One region of the Ruegeria sp. CL3 genome, then DNA from elsewhere that is predicted to be linked to it. Evidence: riboswitches for the same ligand, from Rfam matches in the RefSeq annotation. Region 1 holds a riboswitch; the other holds the start of a gene.
What was found. A riboswitch is a leader RNA that binds a small molecule or an ion and turns the genes downstream of it on or off. The one in region 1 is predicted to bind cobalamin.
Positions count from the first base shown of each region.

Region 2: it holds a riboswitch for cobalamin, as region 1 does, so the genes downstream of both, nrdH (glutaredoxin-like protein NrdH) here and ACR0NO_RS07725 (DUF4198 domain-containing protein) in region 1, are expected to answer to the same signal.

Region 1 covers NZ_JBQFPT010000004.1:252,803-259,950, forward strand. Annotated here, with positions in the region: gene ACR0NO_RS07690 (LysR family transcriptional regulator) at 1-495, shown strand, start outside; gene irrA (iron response transcriptional regulator IrrA) at 464-889, opposite strand; gene fabA (bifunctional 3-hydroxydecanoyl-ACP dehydratase/trans-2-decenoyl-ACP isomerase) at 1,077-1,586, shown strand; gene fabB (beta-ketoacyl-ACP synthase I) at 1,634-2,863, shown strand; gene ACR0NO_RS07710 (enoyl-ACP reductase FabI) at 2,869-3,660, shown strand; gene ACR0NO_RS07715 (hypothetical protein) at 3,720-3,899, shown strand; gene ACR0NO_RS07720 (FKBP-type peptidyl-prolyl cis-trans isomerase) at 3,912-4,340, opposite strand; cobalamin riboswitch at 4,590-4,791, shown strand; gene ACR0NO_RS07725 (DUF4198 domain-containing protein) at 4,921-5,706, shown strand; gene cbiM (cobalt transporter CbiM) at 5,713-6,324, shown strand; gene ACR0NO_RS07735 (cobalt ABC transporter permease) at 6,321-6,899, shown strand; gene cbiQ (cobalt ECF transporter T component CbiQ) at 6,899-7,148, shown strand, end outside.
Region 2 covers NZ_JBQFPT010000002.1:188,049-195,196, forward strand. Annotated here, with positions in the region: gene ACR0NO_RS03250 (hypothetical protein) at 560-1,012, opposite strand; gene ACR0NO_RS03255 (DEAD/DEAH box helicase) at 1,250-3,127, shown strand; cobalamin riboswitch at 3,216-3,407, shown strand; gene nrdH (glutaredoxin-like protein NrdH) at 3,493-3,714, shown strand; gene nrdI (class Ib ribonucleoside-diphosphate reductase assembly flavoprotein NrdI) at 3,730-4,143, shown strand; gene nrdE (class 1b ribonucleoside-diphosphate reductase subunit alpha) at 4,125-6,248, shown strand; gene nrdF (class 1b ribonucleoside-diphosphate reductase subunit beta) at 6,261-7,148, shown strand, end outside.

The DNA.
Region 1 (7,148 bases):
GATATCGCGATCACGTATGACCTTGGGATGGATACAGGGTTTACCCGGCAAGAGCTGTACGACAGTGTCCCGCACGCCTTGCTCCCACCTGATCACCCGCTTGCTTCTGCCCACAGTGTGACTTTGGCTGATCTGGAACAGGAACCCCTGATCCTGTCAAAAGAAGGGCTGTCCGCGCAGCACGTCCTGAACCTTTTTCGGCGCAAAGGCCTGAACCCAACAGTCGCCCACAGGGCAGCTACGCTTGAGATTCAGCGCAGCCTCGCAGCCCATGGGGAAGGAATCGCAATCAGCTATGCCAGCCCAAAAAATTCGACGAGCTACGACAATCGAATGCTGACCCGCCTGCCAATTTTGGACAAGGATGCTGCTGAGCCTGTCGTCTTGGCGCGCCACGGGACCGGCCCCGTCGAAGCCACATTGGCCTCAGCGGAACGTGTCCTGTTTGATGCGCTGTCCGAAACTAGACCTGAGGTTTCTTGCGAAGACGGATAACTACGTCGACCGAGGCGATCTCTACCCCTTCCGGTGCCTGCGGAAGGCGCTGGATCACCAACTCTTCGGACGGTGCGTCACTCAGCCGGCTTTCGTCTTCCCAATAGAAATGCGGGTGATCATGGGTGTTGGTGTCAAAATAGCTTTTCGACCCATCCACCGTGATCTCTTGCAGTACGCCCGCATCGCAGAACGCGCGCAGCGTATTGTAGACGGTCGCAAGCGAAACGGCATCGCCCTTGGTCTTGGCCGAGTCAAACAGGCTTTCCGCTGTGACATGCCGGTGACGACCATCGCCCACAAGCAACTCGGCCAGCGCAACACGCTGTCGCGTCGGACGCAATCCGGCGCTCTCCAACCAGTCTGTAGCTATCTTACGGCTCTGAGGTGTCATGAATCCGATACCCGTTTTTGCTGTTTATATATATAGGGGCGCAGGGATGCCAATTTCAAATGAAATTCATTCGCAAAGACCGCTAGGTCGCAACATCATCCGGCCACTGCTCTTGCAGGACCTTGCATACGGGTGCTAGGTGAGGCCAAATGTAATGAACAGACCCAAGGCAGAAGAGGCGGCAAGAATGGCCCAATTCCCAAGCAGTTTTGACAAAGAGGATCTGCTGAAATGCGCGCGAGGCGAACTTTTTGGCCCTGGCAATGCGCAGTTGCCTGCCCCTCCGATGATGATGATGGACCGGATCACCGATGTTTCAGGTGACGGAGGCGCACATGGCAAAGGCCATGTTATCGCGGAATTCGACATCACGCCTGATCTTTGGTTCTTTGACTGCCATTTCCCCGGCAACCCGATCATGCCGGGCTGCTTGGGTCTGGATGGCCTATGGCAGCTGACGGGCTTCAACCTGGGCTGGCGCGGCTGGCAGGGGCGCGGCTATGCGTTGGGCGTGGGCGAAGTCAAGCTGACCGGCATGGTGCGTCCGGACCGCAAGATGCTGACCTATTATGTTGATTTTACCAAAGCCGTACAAACACGCCGTCTGACCATGGGGGTCGCGGATGGCCGTGTCGAAGCGGATGGTGAAGTAATTTACCAAGTCAAAGATATGAAGGTTGCACTGTCCGAAAGCTGACGCCAGCGGACATTACGCCAACAGGAACGGAACACAGGAGAACGCATATGCGTCGCGTCGTCGTCACCGGTTTGGGGATCGTCTCCTCGATCGGGAACAATGCCGAAGAGGTTCTCGCCTCGCTCAAAGCAGGTAAATCCGGCATCGAGGCCAATGAGCAGATGGTCGAACATGGCTTTCGCAGCCAGATCGCCGGGTCGCTCAAGATCGACGTGTCCGAGCACGTGGACAAACGTACCCTGCGCTTCATGGGGCCAGGTGCGGCCTACGCGCATATCGCGATGGGACAGGCGATTGCCGATTCCGGGCTGACCGAGGAACAGGTCGTCAATCCGCGCACCGGGTTGGTTGCCGGATCCGGCGGACCGTCCACCAGCGCGATGCTGACCGCGCATCAGACGGTGCTGAAGAACGGTGCCACCAAGCGGATCGGGCCTTTTGCCGTGCCGAAATGCATGTGCTCCACGATTTCCGCGAACCTAGCCACCGCCTACAAGATCAAGGGTATCAACTACTCGATCACCTCGGCCTGCTCGACCTCGCTGCATTGCATCGGCAACGCGGCAGAACAAATCATGCTGGGCAAGCAGGACGTAATGTTCGCAGGCGGCGGAGAAGAGCTGGATTGGACCCTGTCTTGCCTGTTCGACGCGATGGGCGCGATGTCGTCGAAGTATAACGACACTCCGCAGAAAGCCTCGCGCGCGTTCGATCAGGACCGCGACGGCTTCGTGATCTCGGGTGGCGGCGGCATTGTCGTGCTTGAGGATCTGGACCATGCGCTGGCGCGCGGAGCCAAGATCTACGCCGAGGTGACCGGCTATGCCGCAACCTCGGACGGTCATGATATGGTGGCCCCGTCCGGTGAAGGCGGTGAGCGCGCGATGCGTCTGGCTCTGTCGACTCTGCCCGAAGGCCGCAAAGTTGGTTACATCAACGCGCACGGCACCTCGACCCCGGTCGGAGATGTGGGCGAAGTTGAAGCCGTGCGTCGCATCTTCGGCGAAGGCAACGTGCCGCCCATCTCATCCACCAAGTCGATGACCGGGCACGCACAAGGCGCGGCCGGCGCGCTTGAGGCGATATTCTGCCTGCTCATGCTGGACAATGATTTCATAACACCGTCGATCAATGTCGACACACTAGCCGAAGGCATCCAGCCCGGTGAAATTGCAACTCAAGTGGTTGAAAATGCAGGTTTGGATTCGGTCATGACCAACAGCTTCGGCTTTGGCGGCACGAACGGATCCATGATCCTGTCAAAGTATAACGGGTGAACGAGATGTCGGATGTTCTAAAAGGGAAACGCGGCCTGATCATGGGTGTCGCCAATGACCGGTCGATTGCCTGGGGTATCTCGAAGGCTATGCACGAAGCGGGGGCTGAACTGGCCTTCACCTATCAGGGCGATGCGTTCGGAAAGCGTCTGCAGCCATTGGCAGAAAGCCTTGGCAGCGATTTCATGGTGGATGCAGATGTCACCGATGACGCCTCGCTGGACCGCGCTTTTGGCGAGTTGGGCGAACGCTGGCCCACCATCGACTTTGTCGTCCACGCAATCGCCTATTCGGACAAGAACGAGCTGACAGGCCGGTTTCTGAACACAACAAGGGCCAATTTCAAGCACTCGATGGATGTGTCAGCCTACTCGTTCATCGAGGTCGCCCGCCGCGCCTATCCGCTGATGAAGGACAATGGTGGCTCACTGCTGACGCTGACCTACCAGGGCTCGAATCGTGTGGTTCCGAACTACAACGTCATGGGCGTTGCCAAGGCCGCGCTGGAATCGGCGACCCGCTATCTGGCCAACGACCTCGGCCCCGAGGGCATCCGCGTGAACGCAATCTCGCCCGGTCCGATGAAAACCCTGGCCGGGGCTGCAATTGGCGGAGCGCGCAAGACCTACAAGTTCTGCGACCAAAATGCGCCGATGCGCTCGAACGCTACGCTGGAGGCCGTTGGCGGCACAGCGGTTTACCTGACCTCGGACGCGGGGGCCTGCACCTCGGGTGAGATCATCCGGGTGGATGGCGGTTTCCACGTGCTTGGAATGCCACAGCCGGATTTCATGTGACCATATCTTTCCCTGACGCCGCCAAGATTTGACCATCTTTCGGCGTCAGGGATATGGGCATGAGCAAAACCGACCAGATTCTTGCCAGCAATGCGCGTGGCACCCAGACAAAACGGAAGACGGGGTTCCTAAGCCCCCGCGCCCGTGTTCTGCTTTTGACGCTGACCACATTGCTGGTGTTGTTCGTATTCTTCACGCAACCGCAGGTCCGCGCAGCGCTTGACGGGCTTTGGGGCTAAAACCCCAAGCTTTTAGTTCACCGAGACAACCTCGATATCGAAAATCAAATCCTGCCCGGCCAGCGGGTGATTGGCGTCCAGCGTCACCGTGGCCTCGTTCGCCTCGACAACCGTTACCGGCAGCGCCTGACCGTCCGGGGTCTGCATCTGCAGCTGGGTTCCCGGCTCTAGTGGGATGTCATCCGGAATACCCTCACGCGGGATATCCTGCCGCATCGCCGGGTTGATCGGGCCATAGGCGTCGACACAGGCAATCTCGACCCGCTTCTTGTCGCCGACAGCCAATCCTGGCATCGCGCTATCGAGACCCGGGATAATCTGGCCCGAACCGACAACGAACTCCAACGGATCGCGCCCGTCCGAGCTGTCAAAGACGGTCTCGTCCAGCAGCGTGCCGGTATAGTGGATGCGAACGGTGTCGCCTTGTTTGATCTCGGACATTGGGCCTCCGGGGCTTGTGGGGAATTGGGCGCCGAACACAAGCGCGCTACGCCGGAGTCTGACGCGGCGCAGGATGCATGCATCTGATTCTGATGTCCAGATTGCGGTGCAGGCATGCGCACCCTCTTGTCGTCGCTTACACGCGCGCCTTCAATACCAAGCGGGCAGAACAGGAACATCCGATCCTATCGACAAGATGTTATCGCTACAGTCTTAAATAGAGATTGACCGGTGATGGGAATCTCTGCCATCAGCGTCCTCATGTCCGGTTCCGGGTTCGCCCGGAGAAAAGGGAATGCGGTGCGGGGAATTCAAATCCACCCAATGCCGCAACTGCCCCCGCAACTGTAGGCGGAGAGCAGGGCTGACACGCCACTGGGTTCCACCCGGGAAGGCCAGCCCCATGCTTTGACCCGCAAGTCAGGAGACCTGCCGGACATGCACCCTCGGAAGGGGTGTGTCACCGATGCCGGGGTGTGCATTGGGCCGATACCCTCATTTTGGGTACGTGGTCCCGATCTCCCCGATGTCAAAAAAGAAAGCGTGCCGGGGTTGGCACGAAGGACGAAGGAAAGACCTTGTGAAGAAACTATTTTGCACGGCTGCGGCTGCGCTGGCGATTCCAGCGATGGCGCACGCACATTTTCTGCTGGAATACACCACCGACACGCTGATCGAGGCGCCGGGCGACGTGCCGGTCAAGCTGATCTTCTGGCACCCGTTTGAAAACGGCCATGTCATGGATCTGGAAAAGCCGCAGGAATTCTACGTGATCCACAATGGCGAAAAGACCGACCTGCTGGACACGCTGGAGCCCATCCGGTTTTCGAGCCCCGAAAACGAAGGCGCGGCCTTACAGGGATCTGTTCCGGTCAAGCGTTCGGGCGACTACGTGATGGTCACGGTGCCTCAGCCCTATTACGAAGAGGCCGAGGATATCTATATCCAACAGATCACGAAGGCGTTCCTGAACCGCAACGAACTGCCGACCGACTGGATGAACCCCGCGGGTCTGGCGACCGAGATCGTGCCTCTGAACAAGCCCTACAACATCATCGCAGGCTCGACCTTCACCGGTCAGGTTCTGGCAAATGGCGAACCGGTTGCCGGCGCTGAGATCGAGATCGAATACATGGCCGCCAAGCCCAGCTTTGACAGCCAAGCCTCGTCCGAGCCTACCGTTTCGCCGATGCCGGGTGGTGCTGTTGTCGCAATTTCTGACGCCAATGGCTATTTTTCCTTCGGTGTGCCGAAAGCTGGTTACTGGGGCTTTGCCGCCCTCGGTGCTGGTCCTGAAACCGAACATGAAGGCAAAGAGCTGAGCCAGGACGCGGTGATTTGGATCCGCGCCTGGGACATGGAGTAACCCCCGATGCACATCGTCGACGGAGCCCTGTCCAACCCGGTCGTCATCGGCGGAGCCGTTGCCGCCGCTGGTGGGGTCGCAATGGGCCTCAGGTCGCTGGATCTGGACCGCATCCCCACAGCAGGGGTGCTGGCGGCCAGTTTCTTCGTGGCCTCGCTGATCCATGTTCCGATCGGGCCGTCGTCGGTGCATCTGATCCTCAACGGTCTAGCCGGGCTTCTGCTCGGCTGGGCTGCCTTCCCGGCCTTGTTTGTGGGCCTGCTCCTTCAAGCCGTTTTCTTCGGCTTCGGCGGGCTGACGGTGCTGGGGATCAACGCGCTTAACATCGCTTTTCCGGCCGTTCTGGCGGGGCTGCTGTTCCGGCCTCTGATTGGGCGTGGTTCACCTGTTCATGGCGCGATCTGGGGCGGCATAGGCGGCGCCTTTGCCATTGCGGCCACGACCGTCATGGTGGGCATCTCACTGGCCCTGTCCGGGGACGAATTCCTCCCCGCCGCCAGGCTGGTCTTCTTTGCCCATATCCCCGTGATGATCATCGAGGCCGTCCTGACAGGTTTCGCCGTCCTGCTGGCGCGAAAGGTCAAACCCGAATTGTTTCTGACAAGGCCCGCCACATGAGACAGCTTGCCCTCATCCTGGCCCTATGCGCAGCCCCTCTGCCCGCGCTGGCCCACAAGGTGATTGCCGGGGTCTTTGCATCCGGCGATGCGATCGAAGGGGAAATTGGCTTCTCCAACGGCACCATGGCGACCGATACCGAGGTTGTCGTGACCGATCCAAACGGGGTCGAGCTGGGTCGAGCCACAACCGATGCAGACGGGTTCTTTATCTACACGCCCACCGCAGCCGTCGCCCATACTTTCTTTGCTGATCTTGGCGCCGGTCACGTGGCCGAGGTCACCATGCCCGCCGAGGACGTCGCCAAGATCATGGGCGTCGCCGTTCAGAACACGCCGTCAGCGCCGCCTACACCAACTCCCGCCTCAGAGGGCGTCACAGTGACCTCCCTCAGCGATGAGGAACGTCAGGCCATTGCGGCAGCCGTGCGTGACGAAATACGCCCCCTGCGCCGGGAAATCGCGGCCTATCGCGAACATAATGACCTCCAGACCATTCTAGGCGGCATCGGATACATCTTTGGCCTGTTTGGGCTGGGCTTCTACCTTGCGGCGCGGAGGAAACTGGCAGGCTGATGGCACACGTACTGGGACCACAGGAACGGACCCTGGCTGAGGCTGGCACGGTCGGCCAACAAGGGTTGATCGCAGCGCTTGACCCGCGCGTGCGCATCGTCATGTCTGTTGCCTTTGCGGTGGTTGTGGTTGCCCTATCTTCCCTGCCCGCCCTTGCCGCGGCGCTGATGATCGCGCTGTCTCTGCTGGTGCTGTCCCGACTACCTTGGCGCAAGACGCTCAAGCGGATGGCGATGATGGACAGTTTCA
Region 2 (7,148 bases), on a different contig from region 1:
AAAAAACTGACAACGCCGCGCTGTCTGCAAAACCGAATCGTTCGGACTGAAATAGCGCTAAATTCCCTCCATGATCGCCTGTGCTGTCGAACATATTTGCAAGACGGTTGTCAAAGCGAGACTTGCACCCGGTAATGATCCTTAACCGACGCTTTAAAAACGCCGACCCTACTGACGTCAATCGCGTAGGCAGAGCAGATATGCTCGCAAGAGGTCGACTGGACAAATCCTCCCAACAGAATCTGCGGCATACTGCGGATAGGATGCCATTCTGAAATGGAGCTTGGACCGGACGGCGAATTTTTCACCGTGCGCGACTCCGCGCTGAAGGTTCGCGAGATCCGAATAACCCGGGCCGAGGAACACGGCGTGTAAACCCGGCATACACTAGATCCCGTCGCGAGCAGCGAAATCACCGTCCGGTCCGCCTCCTCCCTGTGGAGACGAGTTTTCCGATATTGAGAAGCGTTCCGACCCGGACGGTTTACCTACTATTCTGCCGCAGTCAAAATCGGGCGACAGTCTGTACCCCCTACAGTCCGACCGGGCCGGAAACGCTTCAGTTCACCTGACGTTCCAGAACGGTGCTGTAGGTTGTTCCAGTCCGCAGGCTACGGAAATCCGCATAAATTCGCCCATCTTCGTAGCGCGCGTCGATCAAGGCGTTCACGCCAATCGCCGGCTCGGCCGAGCTTTCGACAATCCCGATCTTTCCAGAGCCATCCTGGCTGATGGAACCGGTGGCCTCGTACATCGTCCAGTCATCCATGGCATTGCGTCGCCACATACTCGGACCCCAGAACGCATTGTCGTTCTGGACCTGAATTTCGAGCACCCATTCCGACTGGTTAAATCGCGGAGCATCGCCGGTAGCCGAATTCGACGGCGAAACCGTAGTCTGGCTGGCCGTCCAAATACCGCGCAGATCAGGCATGGTTTCGGCGGCAGCGGCAGTGCCAAGGGCTAGGCTCGTGGCCAGAGCGGCTGCTCCGGCAGTCATAAATCTGGTCATGGTCTCATTCTCCCTGAAATTGGGGCCATCTCTGGCTGTGTTCAAAAGATTGGGAGGAGTGCGGCGGGTTACAACTTTCCTGAAGGAACCTTCATAAAGCGTTCATGCAGTGTTTGATCGCACAGCTCGCTTTCCGCACTATACATTCGGCGCCTCACTCAGTAAGGAGTGCCCTTCGACGATCATCCGCGTGTTAGACGCTCTGAGGGTGACCGCAGCATCCCAACGAGCCGAGCCATGAAACAAACACTTCAAGACGCCCTTGATCGCAAAGGGTATGACACGCTGACCCCTGTCCAAACCGCCGTATCCGCGCCCGACTTAGAAGGTCGCGACATGTTGGTTTCGGCACAGACCGGGTCGGGGAAAACCATTGGCTTCGGCCTCGCCATCGCCCCGACCGTTTTGGGCGACGCGGATGTATTCGATGCGGCGGGCGCGCCTTTGGCGCTGGTCATCGCGCCGACGCGCGAATTGGCGATGCAGGTCAAACGCGAACTGGCATGGCTCTATGCGGATGCAGGGGCATTCATCGCGTCCTGTGTCGGCGGAATGGATATGCGAGACGAGCGGCGAGCGTTAGCGCGCGGCGCGCATATCGTGGTCGCAACGCCGGGCCGTCTGCGCGACCATGTCATGCGCGAGACAATTGACCTGACCGCTGTGCGCGCCGTGGTTCTGGATGAAGCCGACGAAATGCTCGATCTGGGCTTCCGCGAAGATCTTGAGTTCATTCTGGAACAGACCCCGTCCGAGCGTCAGACTCTGCTGTTTTCCGCCACGGTTCCCCGCGCCATCGCCTCCCTCGCCGCCCGCTACCAGCGCGATGCCGAGCGCGTCAGCACCGTCAGCGAGCGCACGCAACATGCCGATATCGAGTACCGCGCGATGAATGTGGCCCCGCGCGATGGTGAGAACGCAATCATCAACGTGCTGCGCTTTTACGAGGCCCCCAACGCCATCATCTTCTGCAACACCCGCGCCATGGTCAGCCGCCTGACGGCGCGGCTGTCGAATCGTGGATTCTCGGTCGTAGCCCTGTCCGGAGAGCTGACGCAAAGCGAACGTTCGAACGCGCTGCAAGCCATGCGCGACGGACGCGCTCGCGTTTGTGTTGCGACCGATGTGGCCGCACGCGGCATCGACCTGCCGAACCTTGATCTGGTGATCCACGCGGAACTGCCGAACAGCCATGAAACGCTGCTGCACCGCTCGGGCCGAACCGGACGCGCCGGGCGCAAAGGCGTCAGCGCGCTGATCGTGCCGCCCGCATCGTTCAAAAAGGCGCAACGCCTGTTGAAATTCGCCAAGCTGACTGCCGATTGGGGGTCTGCGCCCTCAGCCGATGAGGTTCAGGCGCAGGACATGCAGCGGATGTTCAGCTCGGATGATTGGACCGTGGATGTGACCGAGGGCGAAAGTGCTCTGATTGATGATCTGGTCTCGCGCTTTTCACCGCAGCAACTGGCGGCGGCCTATCTGCGTCAATACGGGCGCAAACACTCCGCCCCGGAGGAGCTAAGCGACACGCCGGATGCAGCACCAAAGCCGAACGTCCCCTTTGGCCCAAGCGTGTGGTTTTCGCTGTCGGAGGGGCACAACGAAAACGCCTCGCCGCGCTATCTGCTGCCCATGTTGTGCAAGGCGGGCAAGATCACCAAAGACGATATCGGCGCGATCCGCATTGCCGACACCGAAAGCTATATCGAGATTCGCGAAAGCAGTGTCGAAGGTTTCCTGAAGGCCATCGGCCCCGAGATGACCGTCGAAGGCACCAAGACCCTCGTGCAACTAGACGCGCCGCCCGCCTTTTCCGGTGGTGGCCGCAAAGGTCTCAAGCGCGACTTCAAGGGCAAGAAGCGCCCCGAACGTGCTGAACGTCCGGCCCGCGCGGCTGAGCCCCAGCCCGCAAAACCGCGCCGGAAATCGGCCGAGAAACCCAAACCCGAAACGCGGCCCAAACGGGATGAGGCCCCCTCGGGCGATCAGCACAAGAAGCCCGCGCGCCGTCCGAAAGGCCCGCCTCCGCCCAAAGGCAAGCCAAGCAGCAAGAAAAACCGCGCACGTGCGGCTGCGATGAAGGGTGGCAACGCAGTGCCCAAGCGGAAAAAGTAAACCGCCTTAGCGCCCGCGGCAGGTTGTGCAAGCGAAGAAATTTTTGTTCTTCGCTACACCATATATTGACAACACGCCACCACCAACCCCAATATGGTGTTGCTTCGGTTCTTTCGATTCCTGTTGAAAGCTAAGAGGGAAACCGGTGAAAAACCGGCGCTGCCCCCGCAACTGTAAGCGGATAGTTCGGCTGAATACGCCACTGAAAGCGAGCTTTTGGGAAGGCCAGTCCGAACATCAATCCGCGAGCCAGGAGACCTGCCGTAAGCAAAGAAAGAAAACCGCGAACGGAGGGTTCGGGGGCGTGTTCAGGGTTCATTTTGCCCGCAGCGTCCTCGGCATTCATTAAAAGGACAGAGGACGACATGAGCATTACCGTATATTCCAAACCCGCATGCGTACAATGCACCGCCACCACCCGCGCGCTGGATGCAAAAGGCATCACCTATGACGTCATCGATCTGACCCAGGACGACAGCGCCATGACCCATGTGACCGAGCTGGGCTATCGTCAGGCCCCTGTCGTTGTGGCAGGCAGTGATCACTGGTCGGGTTTCCGCCCGGACATGATCGCCCAACTGGCCTGACCCATGACCACGCCGATCCCGGCGCTGGTCTATTTCTCATCGAAATCCGGAAACACCCACCGCTTTGTCTCGCGGCTGGGCCTCACCTCTTTCCGCATTCCGAATGGAATGGACCCGCTGCCTGACCCCGGACACTCCTACGTGCTGATCAGCCCCACCTATGCCGATGGCGAAGGGCGCGGGGCGGTTCCGAAACAGGTGATCCGGTTTCTGAACGACCCGGACAGACGCGCCGGGATCGTTGGAGTGATCGGCACAGGAAACCGCAATTTCGGTGCGACCTACGCTTTGGCCGGTCGCATCATCGCCCAGAAATGCAACGTACCGCTGCTCTATACGTTTGAGCTGGCCGGAACAGAGACCGACATCGCCCGCGTCCGCGCCGGGCTGGAAAAACTAGGGAGAAACCTATGCTCGACAGCAGCGTAAACGAGCAGGACTACCACGCGTTGAACGCGATGCTGAACCTCTACGATGGTGAGGGGAAGATCCGGTTCGATGCCGATCGTATGGCCGCGCGGCAGTATTTCCTGCAGCACGTGAACCAGAACACCGTGTTCTTCCACTCGCTGGACGAAAAGCTCGGGTATCTGGTTTCCGAGGGCTACTACGAAGAGGCCGTTCTGGACCAGTATTCCAAGAACTTCATGCGGAAGATCTGGGATGCGGCCTATGCCAAGAAGTTCCGGTTCCCGACCTTTCTGGGCGCGTTCAAATATTACACCTCTTATACGCTGAAAACCCGTGACGGGCAGCGGTTCCTGGAACGTTATGAGGACCGCGTCGTCATGACCGCACTGGCGCTGGCACGCGGTGATGAGGCGCTGGCCCTGTCTTTCATGGAGGAAATCCTCGACGGTCGCTTCCAGCCCGCCACGCCCACCTTCCTGAACGCCGGGAAAGCCTCACGCGGGGAGTTGATCTCGTGCTTCCTGCTTCGGCTTGAGGACAATATGGAGAGCATCGGGCGCGGCATCAACTCGGCCCTGCAACTGTCCAAGCGCGGTGGTGGTGTGGCGCTGCTGCTGACCAATATCCGCGAGCACGGCGCACCGATCAAAGGGATCGAGAACCAGTCCTCGGGCGTGATCCCGGTGATGAAACTGCTAGAGGACAGCTTCTCTTACGCCAACCAGCTGGGTGCGCGGCAAGGCGCAGGTGCGGTGTATCTGAACGCACACCACCCGGACATCATGCGCTTTCTCGACACCAAGCGCGAAAACGCGGATGAGAAAATCCGTATCAAAACGCTGAGCCTTGGCGTGGTGATCCCTGACATCACTTTCGAGCTGGCGAAGAAAAACGCGGATATGTACCTGTTCTCGCCTCATGACGTAGAAAAGGTCTATGGCGTGCCGTTCTCGGAAATCTCGGTGACGGAGAAGTATCACGAGATGGTCGATGACAAGCGAATCCGCAAATCCAAGGTCAATGCGCGTGAGTTCTTCCAGACCGTTGCAGAGATTCAGTTCGAATCCGGTTACCCCTACGTGATGTTCGAAGACACGGTGAACCGGATGAACCCCATTGCGGGCCGGATCAACATGTCGAACCTGTGTTCCGAGATTTTGCAGGTCAATGAAGCGTCTGAGTTCAACGATGACCTCAGCTATTCCCATCTGGGCACGGATATCTCCTGCAACCTCGGCTCGCTGAACATTGCCAAGACGATGGATAGCAGCGATCTGGGTCGTACTGTCGGCGCTGCGATCCGCGCGCTGACGGCGGTGTCCGAGATGTCGGCAATCGACTCGGTCCCATCGGTGCGTCGGGGCAATGATGAGAGCCACGCAATTGGTCTGGGACAGATGAACCTGCACGGCTTCCTCGCCCGCGAGCACATCCACTATGGCTCGCCTGAGGGGGTCGAGTTCACATCCGTGTATTTCGCGGCCATAGCCTATCACGCGATCCGCACCTCCTGCGAACTGGCGCAGGAACGCAAGGCGTCGTTTAAGGGGTTCGAGACCTCCGACTACGCCTCGGGCACATTCTTCGACAAATATACCACCCGTGACTGGCTTCCCGAAAGCGATCGGGTGAAGGCTCTGTTCGACGGCGTGACCCTACCCACAAGCGACGACTGGGCAGAGTTGAAGGCCGATGTGATGAAACACGGCCTCTATAACCGCAACCTTCAGGCGGTGCCGCCCACCGGATCGATCAGCTATATCAACAACTCGACTTCTTCGATTCACCCCATCGTTTCGAAGATCGAAATCCGTAAAGAGGGCAAGATCGGTCGCGTCTACTATCCGGCGGCTTTCATGAACAATGACAACCTCGAATACTACCGCGATGCCTATGAGATCGGCCCCGAAGCGCTGATCGACACCTATGCGGCGGCGACCGAACACGTCGATCAAGGCCTGTCGCTGACCCTATTCTTCCCGGCTGAGGCGACGACACGCGACATTAACCGCGCGCAGATCTACGCGTGGAAGAAAGGCATCAAAACCATTTATTATGTGCGTCTGCGCCAGGAGGCCCTTGAAGGGACCGAGGTGCAGGGCTGCGTATCCTGCTCGCTGTAAGGGGCCACTGACATGAAAGACATGATCCAAACCAAGATCCCCCGCGCCATCAACTGGAACCGGCTGGAGGATGACAAGGACCTTGAGGTCTGGAACCGCCTGACGGTCAATTTCTGGCTTCCCGAAAAGGTGCCGCTGTCCAATGATATCCAAAGCTGGGCGACACTGACGGACCATGAAAAGCAGCTGACCATCCGCGTATTCACCGGCCTGACCCTGCTGGACACGATCCAGAACACGGTCGGTGCCCCTGCCCTGATGCCGGATGCCGTAACCCCGCACGAAGAGGCGGTGCTGACCAACATCGCCTTTATGGAGGCGGTACACGCGCGCAGCTATTCCTCGATCTTCTCGACGCTCTGTTCGACCAAAGAGATCGACGAGGCGTTCCGCTGGTCCGAAGAAAACCCGCATCTGCAGGCCAAGGCCGAGGCGATCCTGAACACATACGCTCCGGGCAATGACCCGCTGAAACGCAAGATCGCTTCGGTGTTTCTGGAAAGCTTCCTATTTTACTCCGGCTTCTACCTGCCGATGTACTGGTCCAGCCGCGCCAAGCTGACCAACACCGCCGACCTGATACGCCTAATCATTCGGGACGAAGCCGTTCATGGCTATTACATCGGCTATAAATTCCAGCGCGGCTACGAGAAGCTCTCTGAGGCCGAACAGCAGGAGTTGAAGGACTATGCCTTTGGCTTGATGTTCGAACTTTACGGGATCGAGAACCAATACACCGAGGAACTCTATGACGAGCTCGGCCTGACCGAGGACGTGAAGGTCTTCCTCCACTACAACGCTAACAAGGCGCTGCAAAACCTCGGGTTCGAGGCCCTTTTCCCGCCGGAAGTCTCCGAGGTGAACCCGGCGATTCTGGCCGCCCTCAGCCCGGATAGCGAG